2 regions of the Devosia oryziradicis genome follow, and region 2 is predicted to be linked to the other one. Evidence: predicted binding sites of a transcription regulator. Region 2 holds the regulator's gene; the other holds the start of a gene.
The links. Region 2 encodes LexA, which represses DNA repair genes until DNA is damaged. Its sites were predicted from a motif close to TGTTCNNNNTGTGTTCNG; they were not measured.

Region 1: JI749_RS10155 (LexA family protein) is a predicted target of LexA. The motif match lies at 12,217-12,234, and genes of this name have one in related genera.

What each region holds. Positions count from the first base shown of each region.
Region 1 covers NZ_CP068047.1:2,037,541-2,053,265, reverse strand. The annotation lists gene JI749_RS10210 (hypothetical protein) at 1-1,542, opposite strand, end outside; gene JI749_RS10205 (hypothetical protein) at 1,544-2,290, opposite strand; gene JI749_RS10200 (hypothetical protein) at 2,779-3,003, opposite strand; gene JI749_RS10195 (AAA family ATPase) at 2,996-4,963, opposite strand; gene JI749_RS10190 (hypothetical protein) at 5,333-6,298, shown strand; gene JI749_RS10185 (hypothetical protein) at 6,314-6,664, shown strand; gene JI749_RS10180 (hypothetical protein) at 6,774-7,163, opposite strand; gene JI749_RS10175 (DUF262 domain-containing protein) at 7,153-9,288, opposite strand; gene JI749_RS17445 (thermonuclease family protein) at 9,545-10,093, shown strand; gene JI749_RS10165 (CsbD family protein) at 10,220-10,423, shown strand; gene JI749_RS10160 (Y-family DNA polymerase) at 10,457-11,722, opposite strand; gene JI749_RS10155 (LexA family protein) at 11,719-12,174, opposite strand; gene JI749_RS10150 (hypothetical protein) at 12,276-13,874, opposite strand; gene JI749_RS10145 (AbiJ-NTD4 domain-containing protein) at 14,085-14,894, shown strand; gene JI749_RS10140 (response regulator receiver domain) at 14,928-15,725, opposite strand, start outside.
Region 2 covers NZ_CP068047.1:2,230,709-2,246,433, reverse strand. The annotation lists gene JI749_RS11265 (anthranilate synthase component II) at 1-443, shown strand, start outside; gene trpD (anthranilate phosphoribosyltransferase) at 440-1,462, shown strand; gene trpC (indole-3-glycerol phosphate synthase TrpC) at 1,459-2,271, shown strand; gene moaC (cyclic pyranopterin monophosphate synthase MoaC) at 2,271-2,747, shown strand; gene JI749_RS11245 (molybdopterin molybdotransferase MoeA) at 2,744-3,946, shown strand; gene lexA (transcriptional repressor LexA) at 4,054-4,767, shown strand; gene JI749_RS11235 (hypothetical protein) at 4,767-5,123, shown strand; gene JI749_RS11230 (cold-shock protein) at 5,501-5,713, shown strand; gene JI749_RS11225 (IlvD/Edd family dehydratase) at 5,932-7,743, opposite strand; gene JI749_RS11220 (2-dehydro-3-deoxygalactonokinase) at 8,017-8,940, shown strand; gene JI749_RS11215 (2-dehydro-3-deoxy-6-phosphogalactonate aldolase) at 8,957-9,568, shown strand; gene JI749_RS11210 (SMP-30/gluconolactonase/LRE family protein) at 9,565-10,440, shown strand; gene JI749_RS11205 (beta-galactosidase) at 10,450-12,408, shown strand; gene JI749_RS11200 (ComEC/Rec2 family competence protein) at 12,377-14,452, opposite strand; gene gltX (glutamate--tRNA ligase) at 14,576-15,725, shown strand, end outside.

The DNA.
Region 1 (15,725 bases), 190 kb from region 2:
GAAACGGTCGATAGGCGGTTGACCATCATTGCCGCGATGAGGGCTCAGATTGTAGACGTCGTTGATGTACAACCAGAGCGCCCTGCCTAGGGTTTCGACATCGGCCGATGCACGATCCAATGCGTCGTAGTCCCCCTTGGCGATGACATTCCCGAATGTGGTGCCGGTGAAATAGGACAGGAGTTGATCCTTCACCGTGCGATTGAAGCGCTCGAGAAGGCCGCGCAAATGAGCGCTGTCGCCAGGGCCGACATCCGCATCATCAACCAGGGACAATGCTGGAACCATGAAGTAGGGGTGCGTGAAGGCGCCGCCAATGTCAGTGAGCAGACCATCGAGGCCGATAGGTGGGATGGGGTCAGCTTCGCAACCAGCATCCATCGATTGCAGCGTCTTTTCCGTGACAGCCATCCGCAGGGCGCGTGTGGTCAGGTCTGAGGACTCCGACAGCCCGAGTGCCAGCCCGAGAATGGCGCGCGAGCAGGCATCGATGACCCAGGCCACCCAGAGGCGTCGGCGAACACCGAACTCTTCGATCTGGGAATCTCTGACGAAGATCCAGCCGCCCTGATCGGTAATCTTCGCGACCAGGTCCATCTTCCAGCAGTCCATTAGGACGAGTTCACCGGGATAGTTGTATTGTGGCCCCTCGGTGAAAATGGTTCGGCTCTCGATCGCCACCTTCTCGCCAAAGCGAGCAGCAATGGCCTGCCCATCATGCAGGGTTCCGATGAGGCGCTCGATCGCATCGACACTTGGTGTGGTTCTGCCTGCCAGCGAGGGGATGATCCTCATCTCCGCGCGGAGTTGGCGTCTGAGGAGGGCAAGGGTCGGGCGCTCGGGGCGAAGCAGCAACTTGCGAATCTGGAGGTCGATGAAGGCGGCCATATCTGGGGCCATCTTCCTGCCGCCTCGACGCATATCGTCGGTCCTGGGGCAGAGGTCGGTGATCTTGAAATCCTTACGGGCCAACTTCTGCCGGTCCTTCTTCAAGGTGGCGTCAGATCCCAATGATCTGAGGGGGAACTGACCCAGACGCGGCTTGCTGTGCCCTTGGACCGTCTTGGGATCCAATACGTAGAAGGGTCTGCAGGCTTCATGGATTCTCGCAGCGTTTTCGGCCAACCACACATCGGCGGTGACCGCCTTGTAGTTGCGATGGCGAGGTGTCTTCTTTTCCAACCCCGGAGACCGATACAGCACCACCTTGCCAGCCTTGTAATCGCGGTTGAACAGCGAGGCCTTGGTGAACGCGATCATGGTGCGACGCAGGTCTGTAGGCGACTTGCCCGCCAGAAGATGGACATGACCGCCCGGTCTCGCTGGCGTTCCGTCCACGTCGAAGTAATGCGGTTCGACCACAAGGTCCCCCGACAGCTTGAGGTTACGAACCTTGTTCCTGTACAAGGTTCGAGGGTACTCATAGCCGTCGAGGCACTCGAGCGCGTATCGGTCGGTATACGTTTCCGAGATTCGGAAATGGTGGGCCATCCAGAACAGCCGCGCAGTCGGCGGAATATCGTCTGGATCTTCTTCCGACATGTTAGTGCTTCCTGAAGCTGGCACGGCGATACGACTTGGGCTTCGTCTTCCTCAGCAGGATCACCGGTGGCTCCGGGTTGCTTAAATCCGGGACCGGACCAAGCCGATCGGTGTCGGGCATGATAGCACCCGAAAACTTGACCAATCCCTTCTCGTCGATGGTACCGAAGCCCAAGTAGATGAGCGTGCCATAATGGATGGCGCGCAGAACCGGGCGAAATGCAACGTCGCCGCCACCCAGCCTCGCGGTCAGATCCCCAATGCGGACCGGCTTCTCGAGTTCGGGGGCGATCTCGCGGAGAAGATCGTCCACGTATCCGCGACGGTCGCGGCGAGCATTGAGCACCTTTCGGGCATTCTGATTGCCCCACTCGGGCAACTGCCGACTGGTCACCAACTGGATGCGGTCGAGCTTGCTCTGGGGTACGAACGGAGCAAGCCGTTCGACGAACCCTCGAGTATCCCGCTTGCTGGCCGATGCTTCTGGCTTGACCACATAGCCCACCTTAGATCCGTCGCGCATGGTCGCGACGATGTCGACAGTATGGTCTCGCGTAACCCCGTCTTGGTCGACGTATGTTACCAAGAGGGCCTGGTGGCGAACGCTCACTACGTTATTGTCCGCCAGAAGGGAACGGACGAGCTTCTTCTCGATCGAGCTTTCCGTCAGGATGACGACATTGCTCACCGGCTCGACGATGGCGCCCGTCTGACTCCCGTTGGTGCCGAACGCAGGAGAGCGGACCACCTCGGTATTCCTGAGCGGAACGATGGCGAGTTCGCTTCGATCTGGCTGCTGGGGACGGATGAGGTGCGTGCAGGACCGCTGCTGCGGCGGCTCAGAGGCAGCTGTGTGCGAAACCGTATCGAGGACCTCCGAACCCGCTTTGTGCCTGCGGATCCCCGAGCTTCCTGTCCTCGATCAGTTCCGAGCCGATGCGATCTAACGTTTTCCTTGATAATCATGAGTGGTCTCCATCCGGTGGTGCCGGACACGACGACGGTCGTGCCGGCGGCCCGCAGGCCTAGTGGCCAAGGGCAGGTCTTGTGCGGATGCGGGATGGAGAGGGGTGGAGCTACGCCGTGCGGGAATACGCCCGTTCGGCGTGCATTGCTGCACCGCGGTCCAGCCGCGCGCCGAGGGGCGATATGTGTCGGAGGTTGCTCATGGTGCTTCCCATAGCTGCCGGATCCTTCCCCATCGAGAAGGCAATGCCGACGATTTGAATCGAATGGTCAGGCAACGCCATCGCGCGACGGCCTGGAAGGGATGGTCGGGAACGGCAGCACACCGTCCCCGAGCTTGGGCTGTTCGATCCCGACTTTCCTGGATGCCTCGACCTGCACCGTCTGGGCGATCGTGACCAGGGCGCGGTGCGCTGCCTCCTCGAAGCAGCGCTCGCCCATTTCGTCGTGGACACGGACCAGGCGGGTCATGATCCTGATGAGGAGCTCATCCATTACCGATCTCCTTCATCTGGCGGGCACCATGGACACGGTCGACCAGTTCGAGGAACCGGCCGGGCCCGATGTGGCGACGCACCTGCAGGTCATCGGCAACCGCCTCGATCAGATCGACGTGCCGCCTGGCCAGGGCCATGGCATCGGCGTAGAGGCGCTGCAGGTCCTCCTCGACCAGCGCGGTCATGCGGGCGTCGAACGACAGGATACTGTCGACGCCCGACTCGTCCGCTCGGTAGACGAGGCTGTCGCCCATTCCGAGCCCAAGATGCATCAGGGCAACCTGGCGCGTGGCAACAGCAAGATCGCTGTCCTTGGACCCGCCGGAACCCGTCCCCACCAGACCAAGGAGGACCTCTTCGGCCGCGCGGCCTCCCAGCCTTTGCATGACCAGCTTCTCGACATCCTGCTTGGTCGGCAGGCGGCCATCGTTGTCGATGTGTGCGAACCCACCGGTATCCCCGCTCTGCACGATGGAGATGCCGAGGATGCGGCCCATGCCATTGGCATGGGCGATCACGGCATGCCCTGCCTCATGGACCGCGATGCGGCGCAGCAGATCCGTTGACCGGGTTTCATCTGGCGCAACTGCGGCCATGAGATCGGCAAGCACCATCGGCCGCTGGGCTGCCCGTGCCCGTCGCCGGGCATTCTTGACGAGCTCGACCACATCGGCGCCCGTGGCGCCCATTGCCATCGCTGCGGCCTGGCTGAGATCCTCGCCCGGCAGATCGGCTCCAAGGTGCTGTCGGAAGATGCCGGCCAGTGCATCGGCATCAGGCCGGGGAATGTTGATGATCCGAGAAAGGCGACCACTCCTTGTCAGCGCACTATCAAGGCGTTCGGGGTGGTTGGTCGCTGCGATGACCATGACGTTCTCGGTGGCCCCCGAAATGGCGCCGTCCAGCGTCGTGAGCAGATGCGTGATCACCGGCAGCCACCAATCGGCGCCTCTCGAGGAGAGGGTGGCCCGGTTCGGAACGGCGTCGATTTCATCGAGGAACAGGATGGCTGGCGCCGCATCCCGGGCTTCCGCGAAAACGGAATCGATCTGCTTGATGATGCTGTCGAGATAACCGGGTGAGTTGGCGAACCACGCACTGACCGACGTGGAGATCAGCGGCACGCCTGCCGATCTGGCCAGGCTCTTCATCAACGTGGTCTTGCCCACGCCCGGAACGCCGGCCAGCACCACGTTGGCCGAGATGGCGGTGAACGGGATCTCCCCGCGCCGCCATGCTTCGAGGTCGGCCACAAGGTCCTCGCACCATTCCTTGGCCTTGCCATAGCCGTGCAAGTCCTCGAGCCGAGGCGCATCGATGATCGACTTGTCGTGATGGACCTTCTTGGCGGCTGCGGCACGCAGCCGGTCGACGCACGCCTTTGCCGACGAGCCGGAGCGGATCGCCGACGCGATCTCATCGAAGTCCAGCGCCGCAATGGTCTGATCTTCGAGCTTTCTGGGCAAGCGACCGGTGACGGCCCTGATGACGGCGGCCACCACCTTGGCGTTGGGCGGCGGCAGCACCAGGTGCATATCGGCCGCCGACACCATGGCAGGCGGCAAATAGTTCAGCTGATGTGAGACGCCGAGGCATCGGCCTCCGGAGGTCAGCGCCCGCGTGGCCTGTTCGATGGCAAGGTCGTCCTGCGGGGAGCGGTACTTTGGGGCAGCGGACTTGCTGTGATGGAAGTCCCAGTACTTGCCCGTGGACTTCAGGTATCGGTGGAGCGGTGCAACCCAGTCGGGGGAAGGTGCCTGCACGACCAGGCAGAATGCCCTGGTCTCCTGGATGCGGGCGATGCCTTCCATGCCGATGGCGTTCTCGATCAATGCCTGTGGCAGCAACTCGCTTGCGGTTCTCGGCCCGCCGATCTTGGCAGGCCTCTTGGCAGGCGTGGGCTCTTCGTCCTGGTCAAGTTCCAGGTCCGGGAATTCGTCTTCGTCGATGCTGTCCATGATGCTCTCTTTGCCGGCGACGAGACGCAGAAGTGCGCCCGGCAGGCCGGTCCTCAATGCCCACTGCGGGCGCGATGTCGGGAATGGTGCAGGCGCTCAGGAAGCGCGTTTGCCCGATATCGATATGAGGTGGAGAGATGCACGAGCGAGACCGGCCGCGGTCGGGCGGTGGGTGTTCCGGTTAGCGATGTGCAAGAGCTGCGACATGGCGGTTTCTCGTCGTGATGCTGAACAGATAGTGAACGTCAAAACTGCGGTCAAGCCAGAATCGACCCTCCTTCGAAAAATAAATGATACGCTGCATATCACTTTCTAGCTTGTGCCCATCTCGAAATATGATATCACTCATATCACGAAAGCGAGGGTTCGATGCAGACCGCAACTTGGAACGACATAGAGAGCGACCTGAAACTGGGGGTCTTCCTGATCACCGTTGCGGCTCAAAGCCTGGTGGGCGACCGGTCGCCGACATCGGGCAATCTGGGCAAGGCGGCGTTGGGCCATGCCTATGATCCGAAGCACTCTGCGGCCGAACAGGTCGACTACCTTGAGGATCTCCAAGCCTTCGACGTGAGCGGCACCCTCTTCTGGAAGGTGGCGCGCGCCTGCTTCGACTTCGTCCACGGGGAGACGCCATTGGACAAGCTCGATACTGGCGACTTCCAATCCGACACGCTCAACATGATGACCTATTTCCTGTCGGCGATTCCACGCGACTCCTACGCCACGTCGATGGGCGTGCACGCAGACCGGTTCCAGGAGCGCCGAGACCGTGGGGACGAGTCACCATTGCCGGGCCTGCAGCTGGCGGCCGCCGCCAAGGCGAACCTTGCCGACTATCTCCAGAGCTTTCCGGGAAACCGGGAGATGGACCTGGGGTTCGCTCCATTCGAAATCGCTGCGCTGGCCGGGATGAACATCTCATCCGTCCGCAACTTCGTCGGTCCCGGCGGGACCAAACCGATTCGGTCGATGCCATCCGAGCGCAAGTTCGGCGTCTATGGCGACCCGCTCGACACCCTGGAGTGGCTTGCCGGACGCCGCAACTTCAACGCTGGCACCCTCAGTGCCGATTGGCCCGCCTGGGCAGCGGATCGCGCCAAAACCATTGAGGACGTCGGCGCCCTGCTGGGGATCTATGCGTGGACCAACCGCATCACCACCGATGCCCTGGCGGATCGAACCGGCCTGCCGAACGAGACCGTCAGGGACTGGACCCGTGGGGAGATCGTCTCGACGGATGATGCCATTGCTCTGGCCGGCGCCGCCGGTATCGACCCCGACCTCTACTCCGACTTGGTCGCCCATCACGCCGGCGCTCTAACCCGTATCTGAACAGGAATTCCAGCCATGCCTTCGATCAACGACACCATCAATGCCAGCATGCTTCGGGATCCGCGCTGGACGCCGCACCCCGAGCGCGCAGCAGGCGGGACCAAGTACATCGCCACCTTCCTCAACCGGCGCGGCGACGCGATTGCCCTGGATCTGGGTTCTGGCGGCAAGAACGCCATCTGGATCGCGGCACACCTGGCACCAGGTGCATTGGCGCCGGCCATTGACCGTGAGCTCTACCCAGCCGACAAACCACGGAATTCGAACCTGAACGTCTCTCAGCTCAAAGGGAAGGCACTGATGCGCCTGTTCCCGACATCTCTGAGCGAGGCCCGCCAGCTTATGGACCACTTCGCCGAGCTCTAGTCATCCCTGGCCGGGGTGAAGGCTGGCGGCGGGGAAGACCGCATCTTTCTGTTTGTTGCACAGGTCAATGACCCCACTTGCCCGGCTGCCTTGGTAGCCGGGCTTTTTCTTATTCGGCGCGATCGGCATAGTTTCGGCCCGCCTGCGTTAGATCGAACACCAGTTGAGCTACCATCATGCGCGGCTGGATAAGTCCCTCATCCAAGAAGACCTTGATCACGGCCTTGTCCGGGCGCATTTGGCCATCGTCCAGATCGAATACGGCAGGGAATGTTTCCGAGGGAAGCGGAATTTTGGATGATCCAGCCATATGGAGATAGAGGGTGAGAGCCGCCCTATGTCGCTCGCTCTCTGAGCTCTCCGGCTGAACATTCATGCGCCACCAATCCACATTTAACGGCTCATCTCCTGCTTTGACCTGGGAGATCGGGAGGCTGTCACCAGCGTAGAGACCCTTTGCCAAACGCCTGGCGTCTGCCATCCGCATCTCAATCTTCATCCAGGCTCTCCAAAACGGGCACATCAGCCGCTTGCTGGCGCCAGTCATCTGCCAGTATCCAGCCACCCATCTGGTCGCGGAGATACCAGTCGTTCCAGCCGTTGCGGTTCGTTCGGGTGATCGTTTTCGAAGCGCCAGAGAACGTCGCGAACGGTCGATCTACCCCGTCCACCACCAAATGACCTTCCTCGATGGTCCCAGCGTAGTCCACACCCGCATAGGTGAACTTGCACTCCGTTCCGTCTGGAGGGAGTTTGACGCCGTCGCCGGCAAGATCGTTGAGCGCGGACTGGTCCACTCCCCTGGTCGGAGCAACCCATATCTTCTTGGCAATCCCGAAGAGATCCAGCCCTCGGGCTGAAATTGTCTCCTCGTTCCAATGATCGTACTCGATCAGGTCACGGTTCAGTGCAAGGCTCGAATGGGCGCGCACCGCCGGCATTTTCGTCGAGTAAGGTCCGTTTGATACGGAGGTATTAAGTGGCCCGGTGAGCAGGGTGAGGTTACCCAGGTTGTCGATCACGCCGTCCCGCTCGACCTTTCGAGCGACATGCTCTGGATCGGTATCATCATCAAGATGGTCGAAGCCGGGAATCGGCCAATTCGTCCGCCATTTCTGAGGCATGATGTGCTCAATCGAAAGCGCCGACTTGATCTCGATGTCTTCGTTGAGCGCCGTTCTTTTGGCGAGTTCGATGGCCTCGAATATGTAGCGTAGCCGTGGTTGCCGGGCGCCCTTGTACTGGTTGCGCCCCAGCCAGGAACGCTGCCATTCAACGTCGTCTGGCCAACGATCAAGATCGGACTGCCGGCTCGACAGATAGAGAACCAGCGCGTCGATCTTGTTGCCTTCAGCCGCACGAAGCCGGTCGATGATGCCAATGAAGAAGCGGTTGTAGTTCTTCGTGGGTGAGCCACAAATATCACGTCGCAATATGTAGCTCTCGAGCACAGCAAGCGCTCTGTCGATATCGGCACCCACGGTGTCCTCGGTCGCAAGATAGAGGACCAGGGGCATAGCTGTAGAGACGTCAAATGCATCGGCAAAGCGGCCAAAGTTGCCAATAGGATCCTTGGGGTCTTGGTCGAACAGCCGTTTCTCAATCGCCGCCGTGGCGGAGATAGACTCCAGCTCGGCGGTGACATGCGGGAAGGGGCGGGAATTGAGTATCCAACGCCGGTAACTGTCGAACAGGTTCTCCACCGAGACCAGATTGCCGATATGCATCGACAGATGATCGGTCAACATCCAGTCCAATCTCTGGCGAGACTGACGGCCACGCGATGCGGGCTGGCCCCAGAAGGCACGATCAAGCGGCAGCCAGTGCTTCTCGTATAGCTTGTCGACCAGCAATGAATGGTCAGCTTGGCCGAGACCCTTTGCGCGCTGGAATATGAAATTGCGCATCAGATCGCCCGGCGTCAGATCCACGCCGCGGCTGTTCAGGGTCTCAAAGATTGTCTGGGGATCGTCACCACCTTCCAGCTCGATGGACACGATTGCGAGCCCATCCTTCAACGCTTCAAAGAGGAGCTCGAGCCGGTGCTCATCGAAGCTGCCATTATCATCGACGTGGGCAGCGATCTTTTCCTTGAAATAGGCATGCGCCGCGACCGAGCGCCTTATGATTCCCTCTTCATCAACCGGCTTGGGTCCCAGTACATGGGGGTCAACATGTGGATCGATGATGCTGATGAAGGACCGTCGGTCGTTCAGTGATGGCCAGAGCTTGAAGCGCTCGACCTCTTGGTTCTCCATTACGCCGTCGTTGAGGAGATACTTCTGCAGCTCGGCCTCGTACCTTGATCCATTCGCCTTGGCGACATCACGTATCGCGGCAAGGAGGAGCTGGAATGTCGTGAGACGCTGCTGCCCGTCGATGATCTCGTATGCCTGGACCTGCTTGCCGAAAGTCTTGACTTGGGCAATGACGATGGCGCCCATGAAGTGAGGCGTCAGCGACGAGCGATCCTGCTCTAGCCGCTGGACTGATCGATCGATGTCCTCCCAGAGCAGTTCTAGCTGAGGCTGGGCCTTCCAAGCGTATTGCCGCTGGTAGAGAGGGATAAGGAACCTCTTCTTGCCATCGAATAGCTCGATGATGGAGCGAGTGTAAGGCTTCATTGTTCCCCCAGTGCCGAAGCAGCAGACTGATGTTCGCCGATAAGCTGCTGACGAGCAAGGAAGTATCCGTTGCTGAGTCCTCTTGCGCCTTTGATGCGATCTAGGCTCTGGCCATCCCATCCTGGCCAAATGCTGACTTCCATGCCTTGGTCTGCAGTTGCAACATCGGGCATGCGGCCCCGTTGGTCGTTCTTGCCCGGCCATCTCAGTGGTCGGGCCTTTTCCGTAGGTCGCCGTGATGGCATAGACTTGGGTCATGGCAGTTCACCGTTTCAATCCCAAACGACGTCCCAGCAGACACAGTTCTTCGGCGAGAGCGCAGCGAGACATCGTCACGCCGTTATTGGCCGCCGCAGCCGTAATCGCCGTGGGCGTCTTGGGCTGGGTGGCATCCGATCAGTTCCTGCATGGGACCGACAGCGCAGGTGCAATCGTCACGACCCAGAGAGCGGACGAGGGACGGCGCGTGAACATCGGCATGTGCGGTCAGGATCGCTACACCTGTGTGGTCGACGGCGACACGGTCTGGCTCGATGGCGTGAATCTGCGTCTGCAGAGCTATGACACCCCGGAACCATACGACGACATATGCGGGGGCGCCGCTGAGGTGGCGTTGGCGAAACGTGCCAGCTCCCGGTTGCTGCAACTGCTGAACGCAAACTCATTCGTGGTCCAAAGCTCGGGGAAGGATCGCTACGATCGCACATTGGCGACCATCTTGATCGGGGGCCGGGATGTCGGCGATATCCTCATCGAAGAAGGCCTGGCACGTCGCTGGCCCGATGGGGAGGAGTTCTGGTGCTGACTGCGATCAGCACCTTCCTTCCATGCCAATGGTGCGTGGCCTGAGCAGTTACTGGATCTGCACCCAAGTGGAACGTCGCCGATTCCTGGCCGTTGTGGTTTCACGATTAATGGAAGGAGATCCATCATGGACTGGAACCGCGTTGAAGGCAGCTGGAAGCAGATGACCGGCAAGGTGAAGGAGCAGTGGGGCAAGCTCACCGACGACGACATCACCGAGATCAATGGCAACCGCGAGCAGCTCGAGGGCAAGATCCAGGAGCGCTACGGCAAGGCCAAGGATGAAGTGAAGAAGGACGTCGACGACTGGTACGGTCGTCAGAACTGGTAAATGCGAAGGGCCCCATCGGGGCCCTTTCTGTTTTCACCGACACACCGGCAGTTCGTCCCACCGTGTCGTGTACCGCGGCGACCGCATCTCGAACTTGGTGGTGAACGGCGACCGGCTGGCAATGCCAACTGCCGCAGGCACCACGGTGGCCCGTCCCCAGCGCCGGTTGGCTTCATCCATGGCGGCCATGACCTTGGCGGCCCGGTCGTGGTCGAGACCATCGAACAGCGACCGCTGCGCCAATCCGGGCGGGACCAGGTCCTGGGTGACGATGCCGGCCTTGGAGTACCGGTAGCCGGATTTCCAGAGCCCCTCGACGGCGCGCCGGGCCGCCTTGATCAGCTGCATCGTGTCGTTGGTGGCCTCGGGGATATCGACGGTCATGCTGACATTGCGCTGCGGCTCGTCGTCGTTGAACGGGCTGGTGTGCATGAACACGGTGACGTAGTCCGTGGCCAGGCCATGACGCCGGAGCTTCTCGCCCAGTCGAGTGGCATAACCGGCAACCGCCTGCTCCATCTCGATGCGTGAGGTCACGCGCTGGCCGAACGATCGGGTCACGGCGCAGCCCTGGCGCTGCGGCGCCACCGACTCGAGGTCCATGCAGGACCTGCCATTGAGCTCGTGGACGATCTTCTCCCCCACCACTGTCATGATGCCACGCGCCTTCTTGGGCTCCATGTCGCGCAGCTGGCCGGCGAACTGGATGTCCAGGGCCAGGAGTTTGGCCTGGTTGGCACGCCCGATGCCCCAGACGTCGCCGATCGGGAAGTCGGCCATCACCCGAGCCTGCTCGTCTGGATCGGTCAGGTCCAGAACACCAGTGGCCAGGGTCTTTGCGGCCTTGTTGGCCAGCTTGGCGAGGGTCTTGGTGGGGCCGATGCCCACGCAGGTCGGGATGCCGGTCCACTGGCACGTGGTGGCCCGCAGCTCGCTCGCCCAGGCGGTCCTGTCCTTGCGCGGCACATGCTCGACGTCGAGGAAGGTCTCGTCGATCGAATAGACCTCGGTTTCGGGCGAGAACCGGTTGTAGACCACGTTCATGCGCCGGCTCATGTCGCCATAAAGAGCATAGTTGCTCGACAGGGCGACGACGCCCTCCTGCCGGCACAGGTCTTTGATCTGGAAGTAGGGCTGGCCCATCTTGATGCCAAGGGCCTTGGCTTCGCTGGTGCGCGCAACGGCGCAGCCGTCGTTGTTGCTCAGCACGATGACAGGTCGCTTCTCGAGCTTGGGATCGAACACGCGTTCGCAGGAGCAATAGAAGCTGTTGCCGTCGCTCAGGGCGAACGCGGTCATTTGCTCAGGTCGCGGATGGTCGCCGTGACCACGCCCCAGATCGACACGTCCGTCCCTTCGGTCACCGTGAAGGCCGGCAGCGTGGCATTCTCGTTATGGAGCACCATGCGGCTGCCCATGCGCTTCACCCGCTTCAGGGTTGGCGCATTGTCGATGATGGCCAGCACGATCGAGCGATGGCGCGGAACCAGGGAGCGATCGACGATCACCACATCGCCTGGGAAGATCTTGCAGTCGATCATGCAGTCGCCGGCCACGCGCCACAGGAAGGTCGCGGTCGAGTTCTGGATCAGGACCTGGTTGAGGTCGACAGACGTCTCGATGAAGTCGTCGGCCGGGGACGGGAAACCAGCATGCACCTGCTGCCCGACGAATCGGATCTGAAACTCGACCAGGGAGGTGATTGGCACCGGCATGCCGCCGGGCTCCATGGCAATTTGGTCGACCAGCATTCCGTCTCCTGAGTGCTCTCGCTGAAAGCATCCCGGATCGGACTGAACAAAACAAGAACGATGTTCGTATTCTTGAAAGAAATCCCTCTTACAGACCTGCCCTATCGGCCTTTTTTCAGTGCAGCCGCCATGCGCCGTCGCTCGGCGCGGTTGAAGCCCGAATAGGCCGGTTGCGGACGTTTTCCGGTCTTCGGGTACTCGTCGACATGGTATGTGCGGCCCGTCAGTGACTGCATTATGCCGACCTCGCCGCAACGGAATTCAATTTCGGCCCTCTCCTCGTCGGACCATTCGTCCTGTTCGGCATAGATGCAGTCCTCGGAAACGCCTCGACCCTGGCCTGGTGGTTCGCGACCGATGCCGATGATCTTGGTCAGGCCCGGATTTCGCATCAGCACGGCCTTGGCGTAGAGCTCCAGATATCCTGATCGTACGATCCGATACTGCTCATAACCCTCTCGAAACATGCCCTCCTCGAACTTTATGGTCATGAAGAAGTAGGCAGTTCCTACCGGGTGCTCCATTGGAGAAACGACCACGCGAAAGAAGATTTGTCGGTTCATTCCTCTGCGGCAGGCGTCTAGAAAGGCATTGCCGAGGTTCCTGCGAGCGACGCGAGGCTCCTGGGCCATCGCCCTGAACGCCTGTTCGCTTCGGCTCAAGGAATAGTCCTGACCAGGTGGGACCAACGACGTTCCGTCCAGCAGATGCCCTGTGAACTGCTCTATCAAGGCGTCCCAGACATACGAGACCTTATCGGCTTTCTTCTTGGCGAGATATCTGGGGTCGTTGATCAAGCCCGCGTAGTGGGATCCGTCCAGTCGCAGGGGTCCATGGAAGGCCCAAGTGCCTTTGCCGGGTGGAGAAAAATGATGTTGGCCCTCGCTGTCGGCTCTGACGGAGTAGTAGGCGAGGAGATCCTCTTCGCCATGGGCCAGTGCGAGGTTGCCCGATCGTATGAAGTCGGCCCGCCTGTCCAGGTATCCTGTCAGGTCGGTGATGGTGTCCAATTCGCCCAGAACCACGCCGAGGGTGGCCTCGTCGAGAACATGGACGAAGTCCCGATCCGGATCTATGTCGCCAATGGCGAACGGCACTGTCCCGATATTGCCTTCGGCCATGTCGGTGTGATCTTGCCCCTTCAGCGCGGGCATGATCACCAGGCTACCAGTTCCACCATTGAAGAAGGATCTGCAGGCCGCTGCAGCTCCATTGGCGACAACGATGCGATGGACCCGGCGCCGTTCCAAGGGCGGAAATGGCAGAGGCAGGGGGACGGTGCAGGCCTTGTCGACGAAGATCTTCGCCGGAAAACTATCTATCCACCGTTCGGCACCACGCAGTTGCTTGGATGCATCGTCGATCGCACTTCTGTACCAGCGGGGCCATGCGATCTCTATCGGCTTGTCCTGCCACTTGATGTTCTTCTCGCTGAATATCAGGACGTGCGGATCGCAGATCACAAGCAGGTCGCACAGTTCCTTGCCGTCGCCTTTGTCGGAGCCATTGATCCGCTGTTCGCGATACGGGTTGGGGTAGGACCAGAGGTTGAGGAAGGTGTTCTCGGCCAGCGCGGCAAGGTGCCGTTCGGTATCGGTCAGGCCATTGGACTTGATGATGGGCGCGCGCAGCTGCTCGAGATGCTCGGCTATACCGTTTGGTCGCTCAACGGCTTGATGCTGGTCTGCCCGTTGGTCCATGCTGTGCCCTGCTACCATGGTTGCAGCTTATCAGAATGTTTGAGGGTGGACTGGTGCAGAAAGTTGCGCCGCAGCTAATCTTCGAGATCTTGTTTTGGATCGCAAGTGATCTTTACCTCTGCCGACAGGACCGGGGTTTCGGGCAGGCACGGACTGGGCCATAATCCTCCAACTTGGCCATCTCGGCACCAACGTTGGACTTATCGCACCATGACGACGTCGGATTCGACCTTCTCCCATCGTTTCGGCTTTCGCGCGCCGGATGCCGAGATCACGGTCCGTGAAGATGCCCCGCCTGCAATTCGGGACGCGATCTTGATGCTGGGCTATTCGTTGGGCTTCAGCCCCAAAGGCATGCGAGATATCGTCTGCGCCGTCATGCTGCGCCGGCCGGACAGCAACAATTGGTCGGAAGAACCGGTGGAACGAGAGGTTCATGGCCTGGTCGACGACGCGCCATGGTTCCGCATCTACGACCTTGCCGAACGGCTGTATCAATCCCTTCAACAGCGAGACAGCTATGGCGACAAGCCGCGTCAGTATGAGGAGCAGTTGAACGCCGCGTTCTGCGAGCACGGTATCGGCTGGAAGATGGAGAAAGGCCAGATCCTTGTCCGGGGGTCCGAGGCGTTCGAGCTGGCCACTGCCACGGCACCGGACATGATGCGGGCCGCAGGTGCGCCGACCGCATCCAACGAGATGCATCAGGCCCTGATCGATATCTCCCGGCGCCCTGAGCCAGATGTCACCGGGGCCATCCAGCACGCCATGGCCGCTCTCGAATGCGTGGCGCGGGGGTACGAAGGAACGAGCGGGACCCTCGGCTCAATCATAAGCCGGCTGCCGCTGCCCAAGCCGATGGACGAAGCCGTCCGAAAGCTCTGGGGCTTCGCGTCCGAGCAAGGCCGCCATATCCTCGAAGGACGGGACCCTGCTTTCGAGGAGGCCGAGTTAGTCGTCACGACCGCCGCGGCGGTCAGCGTCTACCTGATCCGCGTCAAGGCGCGGACCGATAAGTGATTGCGGCGCTGGCAGGCATCCCGATGCGGTGCCTCAACCGGCCGGTGCTGAAAAATCCAAACCGATCCTGGTGAATTCGACCCCCAGCTTCTGGATCAGGTTCAATGCGTACTCGTAGCGCAACTGACCGATCAATCGAGCCTCGATCTCTTCTACCTGCATCTGCTTGCCTTTGCCGGACAGGTAGCTCAACCGAAGCTTGGCCGTCAGGTCGTCCTCGATCTCGAACTTGCCGTAGTCATCGGCCATGAAGAGCCGCCAGATCGGAGAGCCGAACTCGCCGCCCCGTGGATATACCGTATACGTGTTGATAACCCCGGCCTCCTTGAGGAAGATCAGCGTGTTCGAGTTCACTTCGGAAGCCGTGTAGCTTTCGACCTTGGTAAGCTTGACCGCCATGAACGGCTTCACCGATGCCGAACTGGAATCCCTGACCGCGATTGACGTCTTCTGCATCGGCACTAGGTCGCAAGACGGCGACAAGCACACCCACTTCTCTTGACCGATCTTCATGACATGTCCGGGATGCAGGTGCCAACCCGAGAGCTGTTTGGTGGATATGTGGGCGTTGTAGTGGGACCGCGCCTTGTCGCGCTCTGCTTTCGCGATCGACCCGAGGGCGTAGTTCTTCGAGAACCCTGCAAGCTTGGCGTTGGACTCGGTGGGGTCTGCTTCCAGCACCTTGAGGCCGAATGCGACCGCCTTCTTGCCAATCAGGTCGAGCAACCTCTCGGTATGACGCGCAGCATGGCTCTCCAGCAGGGTCTTCCGCCTATTCCTGTGCGCGTCGGGCGAGGTGTCCAACGGCGTGCCGCGCAGCTCCTGATAGTA
Region 2 (15,725 bases):
CCGGTCCCTGCACGCCCAACGAGGCCGGCATCTGCCTGGCACTGATCGACCGCTTCAAGGGCGAGGTACCCATTCTGGGCGTATGCCTGGGCCATCAGGCCATTGGCCAGGCCATGGGCGGCGATGTGATCCGGGCGCCGCATCTCGTCCACGGCAAGACGTCCAAAATCCACCATACCGGCAAGGGCCTGTTCCGCGGGCTGAACAACGACTTCGAGGCGACGCGCTACCACAGCCTGATCGTCAAGCAGGACACTCTGCCCGATGTGCTGGAGGTCACCGCCACCACCGATGACGGCCTGATCATGGGCATGCAGCACAAGAGCCTGCCCGTGCACGGCGTGCAGTTCCATCCCGAGAGCATCGCCAGCGAAAACGGCCATGCCCTGCTGCAGAATTTCCTGAACCTGGCCCGCGACTTCAACCAGAAGCGAGCGGCGTGATGGACATCAAGGCAGCGCTCAACAAGATCGCCAATCGCAGGGACCTGACCGGCGAAGAAATGCGCGGCGTCATGCGCACCATCATGGCCGGCGAAGCCACGCCCAGCCAAATCGGCGCCTTCCTGATGGGTATGCGCGTCAAGGGCGAAACGGTGGTGGAAATCGCCGCCGCCGTCTCGATCCTGCGCGAGCAGATGATCCCGGTATCGGCGCCGGAGCACGCCGTCGACATCGTCGGCACTGGCGGCGACGAGGCCGGTACGCTCAACATTTCCACCGCCAGCGCCATCGTCGTAGCGGCCTGCGGAGTGCCAGTCGCCAAGCATGGCAATCGCGCCCTGTCGTCCAAATCGGGCGCCTCGCAGGTGCTCGAGGCCCTGGGGGTCAAACTTGATCTCACGCCGGCTGAAATCGGCGCCAGCGTCGACACGGCCGGCATCGGTTTCATGTTCGCGCCGATGCACCATCCCGCAATGAAGCATGTGGGTCCCTCGCGCAGCGAAATGGGGACGCGGACCCTGTTCAATCTGCTGGGTCCGCAATCGAACCCGGCTGGCGTCCGGCGCTATCTGCTCGGCGTCTATGCCGAGGAATGGGTGGAGCCGGTTGCCGCGGCGCTGCTGGCCAACCGCGCCGTCAAGGCCTGGGTGGTGCATGGCAGCGATGGGCTTGACGAAATCACCACGACCGGACCGACGCACATCGCCCAGATCGAAGGCGGCAGCCTCACGACGTTCGAGATCACGCCAGAACAATATGGCCTGCCGCGCGCCACGCTGGACGACCTGCGCGGCGGCGACCCGGCCGACAACGCACGCGCCATGACCGCGCTGCTCGACGGCGCGCCTGGGGCGTATCGTGATATCGTGCTGCTCAACAGCGCCGCCGCCTTGTTTGTGGCCGATCGCGTGGACACAATAGACACCGGCATTGCCCTGGCGCGCGCCGCCATCGATTCCGGCAAAGCCAAACAGACACTCGCCCGCCTCGTGGCGGTATCGAACGGACGCGAGCCATGAGCGACATCCTCCAGCAGATCGAAGCCTATAAGCGCGAGGAGATCGCCGCTGCCAAGGCCATGCGCCCATGGGCGGAAGTGGTCGCGCAAGCCCATGACCAGCCCGCCCCGCGCGGCTTCATACGCGCTATCAAGGCCAAGCGGGCGCAGGGGCATTATGCCCTGATTGCGGAGGTGAAAAAGGCCAGTCCCTCCAAGGGCCTGATCCGCGCCGATTTCGACCCGGCCGAGATTGCCCGCTCGTACGAAATGGCCGGCGCCGCCTGCCTGTCGGTCCTGACGGACCGTCCCGGCTTCCAGGGCTCGCCGAGCTACCTGATCGAAGCCCGCGCCGCCACGCAACTGCCCGTGCTGCGCAAGGACTTCCTCTTCGAGACCTACCAGGTCGCCGAAGCCCGGGCCTGGGGCGCCGATTGCATCCTGATCATTCTCGCCGCCGTCGGCGACGACGTGGCCCGCTACCTGCTGGACGCGGCCGAAGAATGGAAGATGGATGCCCTGGTCGAGGTGCACGACCAGCTGGAGCTCGATCGCGCCTTGGCGCTCGGGGCCGAGTTCATCGGCATTAACAACCGCAATCTGCGCACCTTCGAGACGACCCTCGAAACATCGATCAACCTGGCGGTCGGCATCCCCAAGAGCACGCTTCTGGTCAGCGAGAGCGGCATCGTCAATCATGACCACGTCGTCATGCTGGATCAGCGGGCCGGCATCGGCACCTTCCTCGTCGGCGAGAGCCTGATGCGGCAGGACGACGTCGTGGCCGCCACCCGCGCGCTGCTGATGGGCGCCCCGCAGGCTGTGCGCTGATGGCCCCGGGCCTCACCCACCTCAATGCCAAGGGCGAGGCGCATATCGTCGACATCGGTGACAAGGCGGTTACGCGTCGACGCGCCGTGGCGCAGGCTCGTATAGTAGGGCAACCGGAAACGGTCGCCACCATCATGGGTGGAGGCCTCAAGAAGGGTGACGCCCTGGCGGTGGCCCGCATCGCCGGCATCATGGCCGCCAAGAAAACCTCGGAGCTCATTCCGCTCTGCCACCCGATCCCGCTGACCAAGGTCAGTGTGGACATCGAAGCCGATGGTGCTGACGCCATATTGATCCACGCCACGGCCGAAACGACGGGGCAAACGGGCGTTGAAATGGAAGCACTCGTCGCTGCCTCCACTGCAGCCCTGACCCTTTATGACATGGCCAAGGCCATCGACCGCGGCATGGTCGTCACCGACATGTGCCTCCTCGAAAAATCCGGCGGCAAATCCGGCGATTTTACCCGCTCATGAGCCTGCTTCCCGTCGACGACGCCATTGCCGCCATCCTGCAGCGCGTACCGGCGCCAACGGCCGAACGGGTGCCCCTTTCCCAGGCTGGCGGAAGGGTTCTGGCCGAGCCCCTGATTGCCGCCCACGACCAGCCGCCTTTCCATGCCAGCGCCATGGACGGTTATGCCCTGCGGGCGGCCGACGTGGTCGAGGGGCATCGCCTCTCCCTCATCGGCACATCGCAGGCTGGTGCCGGCTTTTCCGGACGGGTCGCCCCAGGTGAGGCCGTCCGCATCTTCACCGGAGCTCCGGTGCCAGAGGGCGCCGATACCGTCATCATGCAGGAAGAGGCCCTCGTCGACGGCAGCCATGTTTCGTTCACGGCGCCCGCGCGTCCCGGTCACAGCGTGCGGCCGCGGGGTAACGATTTTGCGCGCGGTCAACAGCTGATCGCGCCGGGCACACGCATGGGTGCGATGCAATTGTCGGTAGCTGCCGCTGCCAACAGCGCCATACTTAACGTCGCCAGGCGCCCGCGCATCGCCCTGCTGGCCACTGGGGACGAACTGGTTCTGCCAGGCGACCCACTGGGACCCGACCAGATCGTCGCCTCCAACAGCTACGGCCTCGCCCCCCTGCTCTCCCCCTATGCGCAGAGCGTTGATGATCACGGCATCGTCGGGGATGAGCGGGCAAAACTGCGCTCGAAGCTGGCGGACATCTTTGCTGGCGACCTCGATATCCTGATCACGACGGGCGGCGCCAGCGTCGGCGACCATGATATCGTCCAGGAGCTCCTGCTCGAGATGGGCGTGACCCTGGACTTCTGGCGCATCAACATGCGGCCGGGCAAGCCGCTGATGTTTGGCACCCGTGGCAAAACCCTGGTTTTCGGCCTGCCGGGTAATCCGGTATCGGCCATGGTCACGGCGATCGTCTTCATCAAGCCCGCTCTCCGCCGCTGGCTTGGATACGCTGAACCACCAACCTGGCGGTTGCCGCTCGCCGCCGCAACGCCGCCAAATACCGCGCGACGCCATTTCATGCGCGCCCGCCTCGTGCACACGCCCAACGGCCCGCAGCTCGAACCGATCGCCCAGACCGACAGCGGACACACCTCGTCCCTGGGCGGCGCCAACATGTTGATCATCCAGCCAGAGGGTGATCCGGGGCAACCTGCGGGAACCACAATCGAAGCCCTGTCCATCGACGCGTTCTGACAGTCCAACTGGGCGCTAGACTGGTGCGTCAGCAAGCATATTGCGGAACATAACTGGAACACATATAGTCGTTCTGCCTATGTTCCGATTCTCTCCCCGAGGGGCCCATGCTGACGCGCAAACAACACGAGCTGCTGATGTTCATCCACGAACGGATGAAGGAAAGCGGCATCCCGCCATCATTCGATGAGATGAAGGATGCGCTCGATCTGGCGTCCAAGTCGGGCATTCATCGGCTGATTACGGCGCTGGAGGAGCGCGGCTTCATCCGCCGCCTGCCCAACCGGGCCAGGGCGCTCGAGGTAGTCAAGCTTCCCGATTCGATGAACCCGTCGCTGGGCGGCCGCAAGGCGCGCTTCGAGCCATCGGTCATCGAGGGCAATCTGGGCAAGGTGGCTTCGCCGCCCTCGCGTATTTCGGCGACCGAGGACTATGTTCGACCCGTCGCCATTCCGGTCATGGGCCGGATTGCGGCCGGTACGCCGATCGAGGCGATCCAGAGCCACTCTCACACCATCATGGTTCCGCCCGAAATGCTGGGTGCCGGCGAGCACTACGCGCTCGAAGTACGCGGCGACTCCATGATCGATGCCGGCATTTTTGATGGCGATACCGTCTTGATCAAGAAGCAGGACCAGGCCTCGACCGGCGAGATCATCGTGGCCTTGGTCGACGACGAGGAAGCCACGCTCAAGCGCCTGCGCCGCAAGGGCAATACGGTGGCGCTCGAAGCGGCGAACCCGGCCTACGAAACCCGCATCTTCCCACCCGACCGGGTCAAGGTGCAGGGCCGCCTGGTTGGCCTGCTGCGGAAATATTGATGCGCGCCGCCTGGCTGGGTGCCTTGCTGCTGCTGGCCCTGCCGGCGGGACCTGCGCTCGCCCAGGAGGCAAGCGTGAAGGAGACCCGCTGCTGGGTGGGTGACGTGACCTTTTCACCGGGCGCTGGAATCAATGCGGGTGAGTCTGTCTCCATCTGCCAGGCTGGCACTGGCTGGCAAAAAGCCGAGGCCGGGGCGCCGGTCATCGGCTGCCTGCTCGAGGGCGAATTGTCTTCGGTCGGCGCCGTGGTGGGCATTCGCAACAACGACACGCTCTTGCTGCAATGCGATGTCAGCGGTCGCTGGGTGACCATCGGCAGCGATGGCCAGGGATTCGGGCTGACGCTTTTGCGCTGAATGAGTGCTGTCTTTGCCGACGGGTCGCCAGCCTCGAAGAGCGCCCACCGTTGCGGAATTTTGCGATCCCAACCAGCTCTGGCTCTGCGCCGCCAGCATGGTTCGAACGAGACTATTGAGGACGGAGCAGGACTGGTTCTGCTTGGCATTTGGGGCCGCCGAAACGGTAAAGCGCAGTATCTGCAAACTCTTACTGGTGGCCATCTTGCAGAACGATCCGTTCCATGCCACATAGGTACCATACGTTTTCAGCCTAAGTCGGCTGCCTGACGCCGGCCAAGCCGGTCCGTGGCTTCCTTCTCGACCATGCGAACGTTATGTCCCCTTGGCATGTTGCCATCGGATAACCGCTCGTTACGAGCATAAAGGAACCTATCATGGCCCTCATCACCGGCACCGTGAAATTCTTCAACACCACCAAGGGCTTCGGCTTCATCTCGCCCGAAGACGGTGGCAAGGACGCCTTCGTCCACATCTCCGCCGTTCAGCGTTCGGGCCTGCAGGGCCTCTACGAGAACGACAAGGTGACCTACGAGCTGGAAACCGGCCGCGACGGCAAGCAGTCCGCGACCAACCTGACCCTGCTCTAGTCTCCATTGCAAGACGAGCGCGCTTCGGCGCCGCTCACGAGAGGCCATCGCGAAACCAGCGGTGGCCTTTTTGTTTGTCCTTGGCCGGTTCCTGCCCGAAAGCCCCCAGCGCTTCGTCTGGACTGAAGAGCCGCGAACGGGGATGGGCGATACAGCGCAAGAAAAGCAAAGGGGCCCGCACGTGGCGCGAGCCCCCTCCTTGTTACGCTTCGGCGCGATCAGTGGTTGTCGCGCGGCACGCCGTTGGTCTGGGCAATGCGCTGGTACTTCTCTGCCGGCTTGAGGATGGCGCCTTCGCCCAGCTGGCCGACGATGCCGCGCTGGATTTCCTGCCACGGCGTCTGGTGCTTGGGATACTTGTAGCCACCCATCGATTCCAGATCCGCACGCCGCTTGGCGATCTCCTCGTCCGAGATCAGGATATTGGCCTGACCCTTGTTGAGATCGATCCGTACCCGGTCGCCGGTCCGCAGGATGGCAAGGTTGCCGCCCGCGGCCGCTTCCGGCGATGCGTTGAGAATGGACGGCGAGCCGGACGTGCCGGACTGGCGGCCATCGCCGATGCAGGCCAGGGCATGGACACCCTTCTTGATCAGATAGGCAGGCGGTCGCATGTTGACGACTTCAGCGGCGCCCGGATAGCCGATCGGGCCAGCACCGCGCATGAACAGCAGCGTATTTTCATCGATATCCAAGGACGGATCGTCGATGCGGTGGTGGTAGTCTTCCGGCCCGTCGAACACCACGGCCTTGCCCTCGAAGGCGCCCGGGCTCTCGGGGTTGTTGAGATAGCGATCGCGGAACTCGGTCGAGATCACCGAGGTCTTCATGATGGCGTTGTCGAACAGGTTGCCGCGCAGCACCAGGAAGCCCGCATCGGTCTTGAGCGGGTTGTCGAAGCGGCGGATGACCTTCTCGTCCTGGATCGGTGTATTGCGGCAGTTCTCGCCGATGCTCTTGCCGTTGACCGTGGGCGCGTTCTCGCGGATCAGGCCCTGGCTCATCAGCTCGTTGACCACGGCCGGTACGCCACCGGCATGGTAATAGTCCTCGCCCAGATATTCGCCTGCCGGCTGCAGGTTGACCAGCAGCGGCACCTTGTGGCCGTAGGTCTGGAAGTCCTGCAGTTCCAGCTCGACGCCGATATGCTTGGCAATGGCCTGGATATGGATGGGCGCATTGGTCGAGCCGCCGATTGCCGAATTGACGACGATGGTGTTGATAAAGTTGTCCTTGGTCAGGATGTCGGACGGCTTGAGATCCTCGTGCACCATGTCCACGATGCGCTTGCCGGTGCGATAAGCCATTTCCTGGCGGTCGCGATAGGGTGCCGGAATGGCGGCCGAGCCAGGCAGCTGCATGCCGAGGGACTCGGCAAGCGAGTTCATGGTCGATGCCGTGCCCATGGTATTGCAATAGCCCGTTGAGGGAGCCGACGACGCCACCAGTTCGATGAACTGGGGATAGTCGATCTCGCCTGCCGCCATCATCTGGCGGGCCTTCCACACGATCGTGCCCGAACCGGTGCGCTCACCCTTGTGCCAGCCATTGAGCATGGGGCCGACGGAAAGCGCGATTGCCGGAATGTTGACCGTAGCCGCGCCCATGAGCATGGCCGGTGTGGTCTTGTCGCAGCCGATGGTAAGAACGACACCGTCGAGCGGATAGCCGTAGAGCACTTCCACCAGGCCCAGATAAGCGAGGTTTCGGTCAAGGCCGGCCGTGGGGCGCTTGCCGGTTTCCTGGATCGGATGCACCGGGAATTCGATGGCGATGCCGCCGGCTTCGCGGATGCCTTCGCGGACGCGCTCGGCCAGCACCATGTGGTGCCGGTTGCAGGGGCTGAGGTCCGAACCGGTCTGCGCAATGCCGATGATCGGCTTGTTGGACTGCAGCTCCTCGCGCGACACGCCGAAATTCATGTAGCGCTCGAGGTAGAGCGCGGTCATATCGGGATTGTCAGGATTGTCGAACCAGGCGCGCGAGCGCAGCTTCTTGGGCGCATCGCCCTGGCCATTACCTGCAGTCATGTCATGTTCCTCTTGGGTCCGCGGGCGCCGTCGCGCCCATCGTTCGGAGCGGTTCTAGCATGGCTTACGCCAGAGTGAAGTCGATTCCGAGGAAAAAATCATACAAATGAGAATCGCACCCATTCATATTGCTTGGCGCTCCGAAAATCTTACCAAACGAGGGGACCCGATCGGCCAAACCGGAGTCTTCTAGGTCATAATTTCGCGCTGGCTGAAACGGGCATCAGCCTTTAGGGTCGCGCCGCGTCGAGCCTGCCGCGGTGAGGAATATCGTTGACTGAGATCGTAGACTGGGTTGCCGTCGACTGGGGCACCTCCAACCTTCGCGCCTGGGGTATCGGCCAGGACGGCGCCGTGGCGTTCGAGAAGACTTCCCCCAAGGGCATGGGCAAGCTGACCCGCGAGGAATTTCCCGGCGCGTTGGCCGAACTGCTGGAGGGTGTGGAGCCAGCCAGCGCCGGGGCGCCCCTCGACGTGCTGATTTGTGGCATGGCGGGGGCTCGCCAGGGTTGGCTCGAAGCGCCTTACCTGGAAGCGCCGACCGACCTGCGCGGCCTGCTGGACGGTGCGGTGCGTCCAGCCATGCCCGGCGGTCGTATTGCCCCGGCGATCCTCCCTGGGGTCTGCCAGAAAGCCGGCGCCGACAATGTCATGCGCGGCGAGGAAACGCAGTTGCTGGGGTTGGCGGCGTTGACCCCAGGCTTTTCGGGAATCGTCTGCATGCCGGGCACCCACTCGAAATGGGCGCAACTGTCCGGCACGCGCATCGAGCATTTCTCGACGGCCATGACCGGCGAAATCTTCGAGGTGCTGCGCACCCACTCGGTGTTGCGCCACTCGTTGAACGGCGATCTTGACGGCCCCGGGCGCGCCGAGGGATTTGCCGCGGGTGCCGCAATGGGCCTGGAGCATCCCGCGCAGTTGCTCGGTACGCTGTTCCAGGTGCGCGCCAGTTCGCTGCTGTCTGGCCGCCAGCCCGATTGGTGTGCCGGCTATCTGTCCGGGTTGTTGATCGGTACCGAGATTGGCAGCAACCGTCATCTGATCGGCAACACCGCCGTGCCACTGATCGGCTCTCCGGCGCTTTGCGCGCACTACGCTCAGGTGCTTGCCATGATCGGCGCCCGCGGCGAGCCCAAAGACGCCACCGAAATCGTGCTCGCCGGCCTAAAGGCCGCGCGCAGCTTTGCCGTCTAGCCTGGAGTTCCGTCCAATGGACCATCGACACATCATAGCCATCCTGCGCGGCATCACGCCCGCCGAGACGGTGGACGTCTGCCAGACGTTGATATCGGCCGGCATCACCATGATCGAAGTGCCGCTGAATTCCCCCGACGCGCTGACGTCAATCGCCCTGGCCTCAAATTCACTGGGTGACGAAGCCGCGATCGGTGCTGGAACGGTGCTCAGCAGGAAGCATGTCTGGGCCGTGTCGGACGCCGGCGGCACCTTCATCGTTTCACCCGATACCAACAAGCAGGTGATCGAGGAAACGGTGCGGCTGCAGATGCAGTCCTATCCGGGCGTCTTCACCCCCACCGACGCCTTCCGTGCCATCAAGGCCGGCGCCACTGGCCTCAAATTTTTCCCGGCCGAAGTGCTCGGCCCCAAGGGCATCAAAGCCATGAAGGCCGTGCTGCCGGCCGACATGCCGGTCTATGCCGTTGGCGGCGCTAACCCGGACAATTTCGGCGAGTATTTCGCCGCCGGCTGCACCGGCTTCGGCCTGGGCACCTACATCTACAAGCCCGGCATGACTGCGACCGACGTTGCCGCGCGCGCCGCCGCCGCTGTTGCCGCCTATGACGCAGGAAAATCAGCATGAGCCAGACCGCACACCTGCTACTGGATTGTCAGTGCCAACTGGGTGAAGGCCCGATCTGGCATGCTGGCCGTCAGCAGCTGTTCTTTTTCGACATCAACGAGCAAACGCTCTTTGCCGTGACCGCGGCTGGAGAGATCGCCGACAGCTGGCTCTTCAACGAAACCGTCGCCGCGGCAGCGGTCGTCGACGACCACACCCTGGTCCTCGCCACCGACACCGGGCTCAAGCAATTCGACCTGGCCACCGGCGGCATGAACCGCATCAACGAGATCGAGGCGGACAATCCCCAGACCCGCACCAATGACAGCCGGGTACATCCCTCCGGCGGTTTCTGGATCGGCACGATGAAGCGTGCCGAAGATGAGCCGGGCGGCGCCGTCTACCACTATCGCGCGGGGGCACTGACGACGATCCGATCGAACGTCAAGATTCCCAATGCAATCTGCTTTTCACCCGACGGTCGCATTGCCTATTGGACCGACACGCCGACCAAGCAGATCCTGCAGGTGGCGACCGATCCGGCAACCGGCATGCCGGTCGGCGAGTGGACGCTGTTCGCCGACGTTTCGGACGGTCGCGGTTACCCCGATGGCGCCGTGGTCGATAGTCAAGGCTATCTCTGGAACGCCAAATGGGGTGGTTCATGCGTGGTCCGCCACGCACCGGACGGCTCCATCGACCGCATCATCGAAGTTCCTGTAAGCCAGGTAACCTGCCCTGCTTTTGGCGGGCCGGACCTCAAGACCCTCTTCATCACCACCGCCGCCAAGAATCTCAGCGCCAATCAACTCGCCGCCGAGAAACATGCCGGTAGCCTGTTTGCCATCGACGTAGACGTCGCCGGGCAGGCCGAACCCTTCATCGTACTCTGAGATTCTGCCATGACCTCCCCCGCCCTCGGCGTCTGCTACTATCCTGAACACTGGCCCGAGGACGTCTGGGAAAGTGACGCCGCCCGCATGGCTGAGGTTGGCATCCAGTGGGTTCGCATCGGCGAGTTCGCGTGGTCCCGGCTCGAGGCCACGCCCGGCAACCTGACGTTCGACTGGATCATCCGGGCAATGGACGTGCTGGGGCGCCACGGTCTCAAGGTCGTCTTCGGTACCCCGACGGCCACCCCGCCCCGCTGGATGGTCGACAAGCATCCAGACATGCTGGCGGTCGATATCAACGGCCGCCGCCGAGGCTTCGGTTCGCGTCGGCACTACGACTTCAGCCATCTCGGCTACCGCGAGGAATGTGCCCGCATCACCCGCCTCCTCGCCGATGCCGTTGGCAGCCACCCTGCCCTGGGCGCTTGGCAAACCGACAATGAATATGGCTGCCACGACACGACCTATTCCTATTCCCCGGCGGCCAAGGAGGGTTTCCAGCGCTGGCTGGCCGAGAAGTATGGCTCGGTCGAGGCCCTTAACCAGGCCTGGGGCAACGTCTTCTGGTCAATGGAATACAACCGCTTCGACCAGGTCGAGCTGCCCAACCTGCTCGTCGAAAAGCCGACGCCTGCGCATGCCCTCGATTTTCGGCGCTACTCGTCCGATCAGGTCTCGGCCTTCAATAAGGTCCAGTACGACATCCTGAAGGCCAAGCGCCCCGACCTGCCCGTCATCCACAATTTCATGAGCCGCTACACCGATTTCGACCATTATGACCTGGCCGAGACGCTCGACATCGCCAGCTGGGACAGCTACCCGCTCGGTCACCTGGCGGTCAGCGACGAACCAGACGAGGTCAAGCGGCAGTACCGGCGGCAGGGCGAACCCGACAATACTGCGTTCCATCACGACCTTTACCGCGCCGTGGGCCATGGCCGGTGGTGGATCATGGAGCAGCAGCCGGGCCCGGTGAACTGGGCCGATTTCAATCCCGATCCCCTGCCCGGCATGGCCCGCCTGTGGGCCTGGGAAGCGTTTTCCCATGGCGCCGAAGTCGTCACCTATTTCCGCTGGCGGCAGGCGCCGTTCGCCCAGGAACAGATGCATGCAGGGCTGTTGCGGCCCGACAGCGAACCCGCTCCCGCCTACCACGAAGCCATGGAGGTGGCCGAGGAGATCAAGGCGGTCGGCATGGCCGGCACCGCCACCAAGGGCCGCGTCGCCGTGGTGTTCGACTACCAGAGCGAATGGGCCTGGGAGGTCCAGCCGCAGGCCAAGGGCTTCACTCACGGCGCCCATGTGCGCGCAGTCTATTCTGCCTTCCGCAAGCACGGCATCGACATTGACGTCCTGCCGCCCAGCACGAAGAGCTTTGCCGGCTACGACATCGTCGCCATTCCCGCACTGTTCGCCTGGAACGACGACCTGCGCACCGCGATCGCCGACTTCGAGGGCCACCTGCTCATCGGCCCACGCTCTGGGTCGAAGACGCAGGATTTCTCCATTCCGTCCAGGCTGGGCCCGGACCTGCCCAGCAACCAGCTTGATCTCAAGGTCATGCGTGTCGATAGCATCGACCCATCGCTCGAAGTGGAAGTCAAGGGCAGCGGCGGTGTTCATCTCTGGCGGGAGCGTATCGAAACCAAGGCCAATGTGGTGATCGAGGACGCGGAAGGTTGGCCAGTGCTGGTCAACCAGGGCAAGCTCTACTATCTGGGCGCCAGCGGGACCAAAGCACTGGTACAGCGCGTGGTCGACTACCTCATTGAGGAAGTCGATCTGCCGATCCTGGCGCTGCCCGCAGGCGTACGGTGCCGCACGCGCGACGGTTTCCGCGTCTATGTCAACTATGGCTCTGGACGGGCGACGCTGACCCAGGCCAAGGACGAAGCGGGTTACGTGCTCGGTGGCGCCGAACTGCCTGCAGCGGGGGTCACGGTGGCACGACTCGCCACGGCCGGGTGAGATTGGGGATTGCGGCGCGGATATCGAACCGCTCCGCTCCTTCGTTCCAACGCAGCCAGTGCACCCCACCAGCGGCAAGCGCCCTGGCATCGATCACTTGGCTGCCCGCGCAACCGGCGGGGGCACGCAGGCGGGTGATCACCAGCGCATGGCGACCGCAGTCCTCGGCAAACGCAGCCACATCGCGGATGATGGCGACGGAGTAGCGGTCCGTGCGGGCAATGCAGCCGAGGCTGTCGCAGCGCAGTCCATCGACAGTCTCGGCGATCGGCTCCCGGTAGTGTTCGCTCCAAACCTCCGTGGCAAAGCTACCAGCCTGCCCCGAAATCAGGCCCATCCCGGCCTGCGTCCGCAGTGCCACGGCCTGCGTCGTGTCGGCAATGAGCAGGTCGGGCCGCTGGTCCAGCCCCACCATCAGGACCAGTGGCACGGCGACTGCCGGGCCAAGCAGGCGCCACCAGCTATTGACGAAGGCGAACCAGGCCAGCGCGCCCAGTCCGATCATCAGGGCCACGCTGGTCAGCAACGGGTTACCGGTCAACCCGTCGCTCCAGCGCGCCACCAGCGCAGCGCCATCGACCATGCGGTCGATGCCCCAGCCCATGGTCATCACGAATGGCGCTTCCGCGCCCAAGGGCATGGAGAGGACCGACAACACCGCGAAGGGCATGATGATGATGCTGACGACCGGCAGGACCAGCACATTGCCGAGGACCCCCAGCGGGGCAGTCTGCTGAAAGTGGTAGGCCGAGAACAGCAAGGTCGCCGTGCCGGCAATGAAGCTTGTGACAGCGGTCGCCCAGATGGTTGACCAAAGCCGCTCGCCCCAGCCGCGATTGCCGATCGGCGGCGACCTGGGCATTTCATAGATGCCGACCAGCGCCACGACTGCAGCAAAGGACAGCTGGAAGCTGGCGCGGAACACGCTGGCGGGGTCGATGACAATGATGGCCAGTGCCGCGATGGCGACATTGCGCATGGTCAGCGCCCGTCGGCCAGCCAGCACTGCCCCAAAGATCAGGCCGAGCATGATGGTGGAGCGCAAAGCCGGAACATTGGCGATCCCGCCTGCCAGCAACAGGTAGCCCGCGGCGGCCGCAATGCCCCCTACGGCCGCGACCTTCTTGACCGGCCAGCGCGTTGCCGTGGCGGGAATGGACGCCAGCAAGAGGCGCAGCAGGAAGAACATGCCGCCGGCGACGATGGAGAGATGCAAGCCGGAGATCGAATAGATATGCGCCAGACCCGAGGCCGCCATGAGCTCGCGGGTTTCGTCGTCTATGGCGCTCTGGTCGCCAACGACCATGGCGCGTCCGATGGCGGCAGAAGGACCATCAAGCACCGCGTCGATGCGGCTGCCGATCTCCATCCGCAGTCCTTCGACGGCCCGGCTTGGATTGAAGCCCTCTCCCGAAGCGACCAGTGCGAAATCGCCGGTAACGTTGCCATAGGCGCCAATGCCGGCGAAATAGGCATGAAACTGCCCGTCAAACGCCCCGGGCAGGATTGGGCCCGGTACGGGCGCAAGGCGCAGGCGGGCACGGATCGTGTCGCCCGGGGCAAGTGGCGGCTGGGGTGGCACCACCAGCCTGGCACGCGCAATATCGAGGGGGCGGTCGTCCGCCACAGGCGCCAAACCGGAAACCACGATGCGCCGGCTCTCACTCGTCGCCGAGACAATCTCTCCAACCTTAGCCTCGTATAGCCCATAGGCCGGACGGGCGAGCATACTCGCGCCAAACCACGTGGCGTGCAGCGGCAGCAGGCAGAACCCGGTCCATCCTGCGAAAAGAAGCCCGACAAGCGGCAATGCGGCGGCGCGGCGCAACAGGACGGCCAGCACCACGAGTGCAGCGCCAACTGCCGCGAGCGCCTCAGGCATGGGTTCGACCGGGACCGCGGCATAGGCGATCAGCCCCACGATGGCGGCGAAGGGCAACAGCACGAAAATCCGGCGGGTGACGGCCGGGTCGAACAGGCCGGCGCGGACGTCGGCTCGGCCGCGGTAAAGCCGCAATGACGGAGACTTTGCCGCGACCGGCAAGGCCACGGCTCCTGTCTCGCGCTCGCGTGTTTCGACCCCTTGCACCGGCGTAGCCCCCCGCCCTTGCGCTCGTGCGGCTCTATGCTACACACGGCCAACAAATCCTCCAAGCACTCCGGTCTCATGTCCCAGGTCGTTACCCGCTTCGCTCCCTCGCCCACCGGCTACCTGCATATCGGTGGCGCTCGCACGGCCCTGTTCAGCTGGGCCTATGCCCAGAACAAGGGCGGAAAGATGCTGCTGCGCATCGAGGACACCGATCGCGAACGCTCCACCGAAGCGGCCGTGGTGGCGCTGGTCGACGGGCTCAAGTGGCTGGGTCTCGACTGGGAAGGCGAGCCGATCAGCCAGTTCGGCCGCGCGGCGCGTCATGCCGAGGTTGCCCACGAGCTCGTTAAGATGGGCCACGCCTATTACTGCTATTGCTCACCCGCTGAGCTTGACCAGATGCGAGAGGAGGCCCGCGCCGCCGGCAAGCCACCGCGCTACAACGGCTATTGGCGCGACCGCGATCCGAACGAGGCGCCTGCGGGCGTGGCCCCGGTGATCCGCATCAAGGCCCCCCTCAGCGGCGATATCGTCGTGGACGATCATGTGCAGGGCAAGGTCGTGTTCAAGACCGAGAACCTGGACGACTTCATCATCCTGCGCTCGGACGGCACCCCCACCTACATGCATGCGGTGGTGGTCGACGACCACGATATGGGTGTCACGCACATCATCCGAGGCGACGACCACCTGACCAATGCCGCGCGCCAGATCGTCATCTATAACGCCATGGGCTGGACCGTGCCTGAAATGGCGCACATCCCGCTGATCCACGGCCCGGACGGCGCCAAGCTCTCCAAGCGCCATGGTGCGCTGGGCGTCGAGGCTTACCGCCAGATGGGCTACTTGCCCGAGGCGCTGCGCAACTACCTGGCTCGTCTCGGCTGGAGCCACGGCGACGACGAGATCTTTTCCACCCAGCAGATGGTCGAGTGGTTCAGCCTCGAGGGCCTCAACAAGGGCGCCGCGCGCTTCGACTTCGTCAAGCTCGAGAACATCAACGGCCACTATATCCGCGAAGCCAGGCCGGACTATCTGTATGAGGTCATGCTGGCCACGGCCGCCGAAGTTGGTCGCCAGGGCGATGTGGACGGCCTCTCGTCCAACAAGGACACCGTGCTCGCCGCCCTGCCCGAACTGCAGCCGCGGGCCAAGACGGTGCTCGAGCTGATCGACCTTGCGCAATTCATCTACGCGTCACGCCCGCTTGCTATCGACGCAGCGG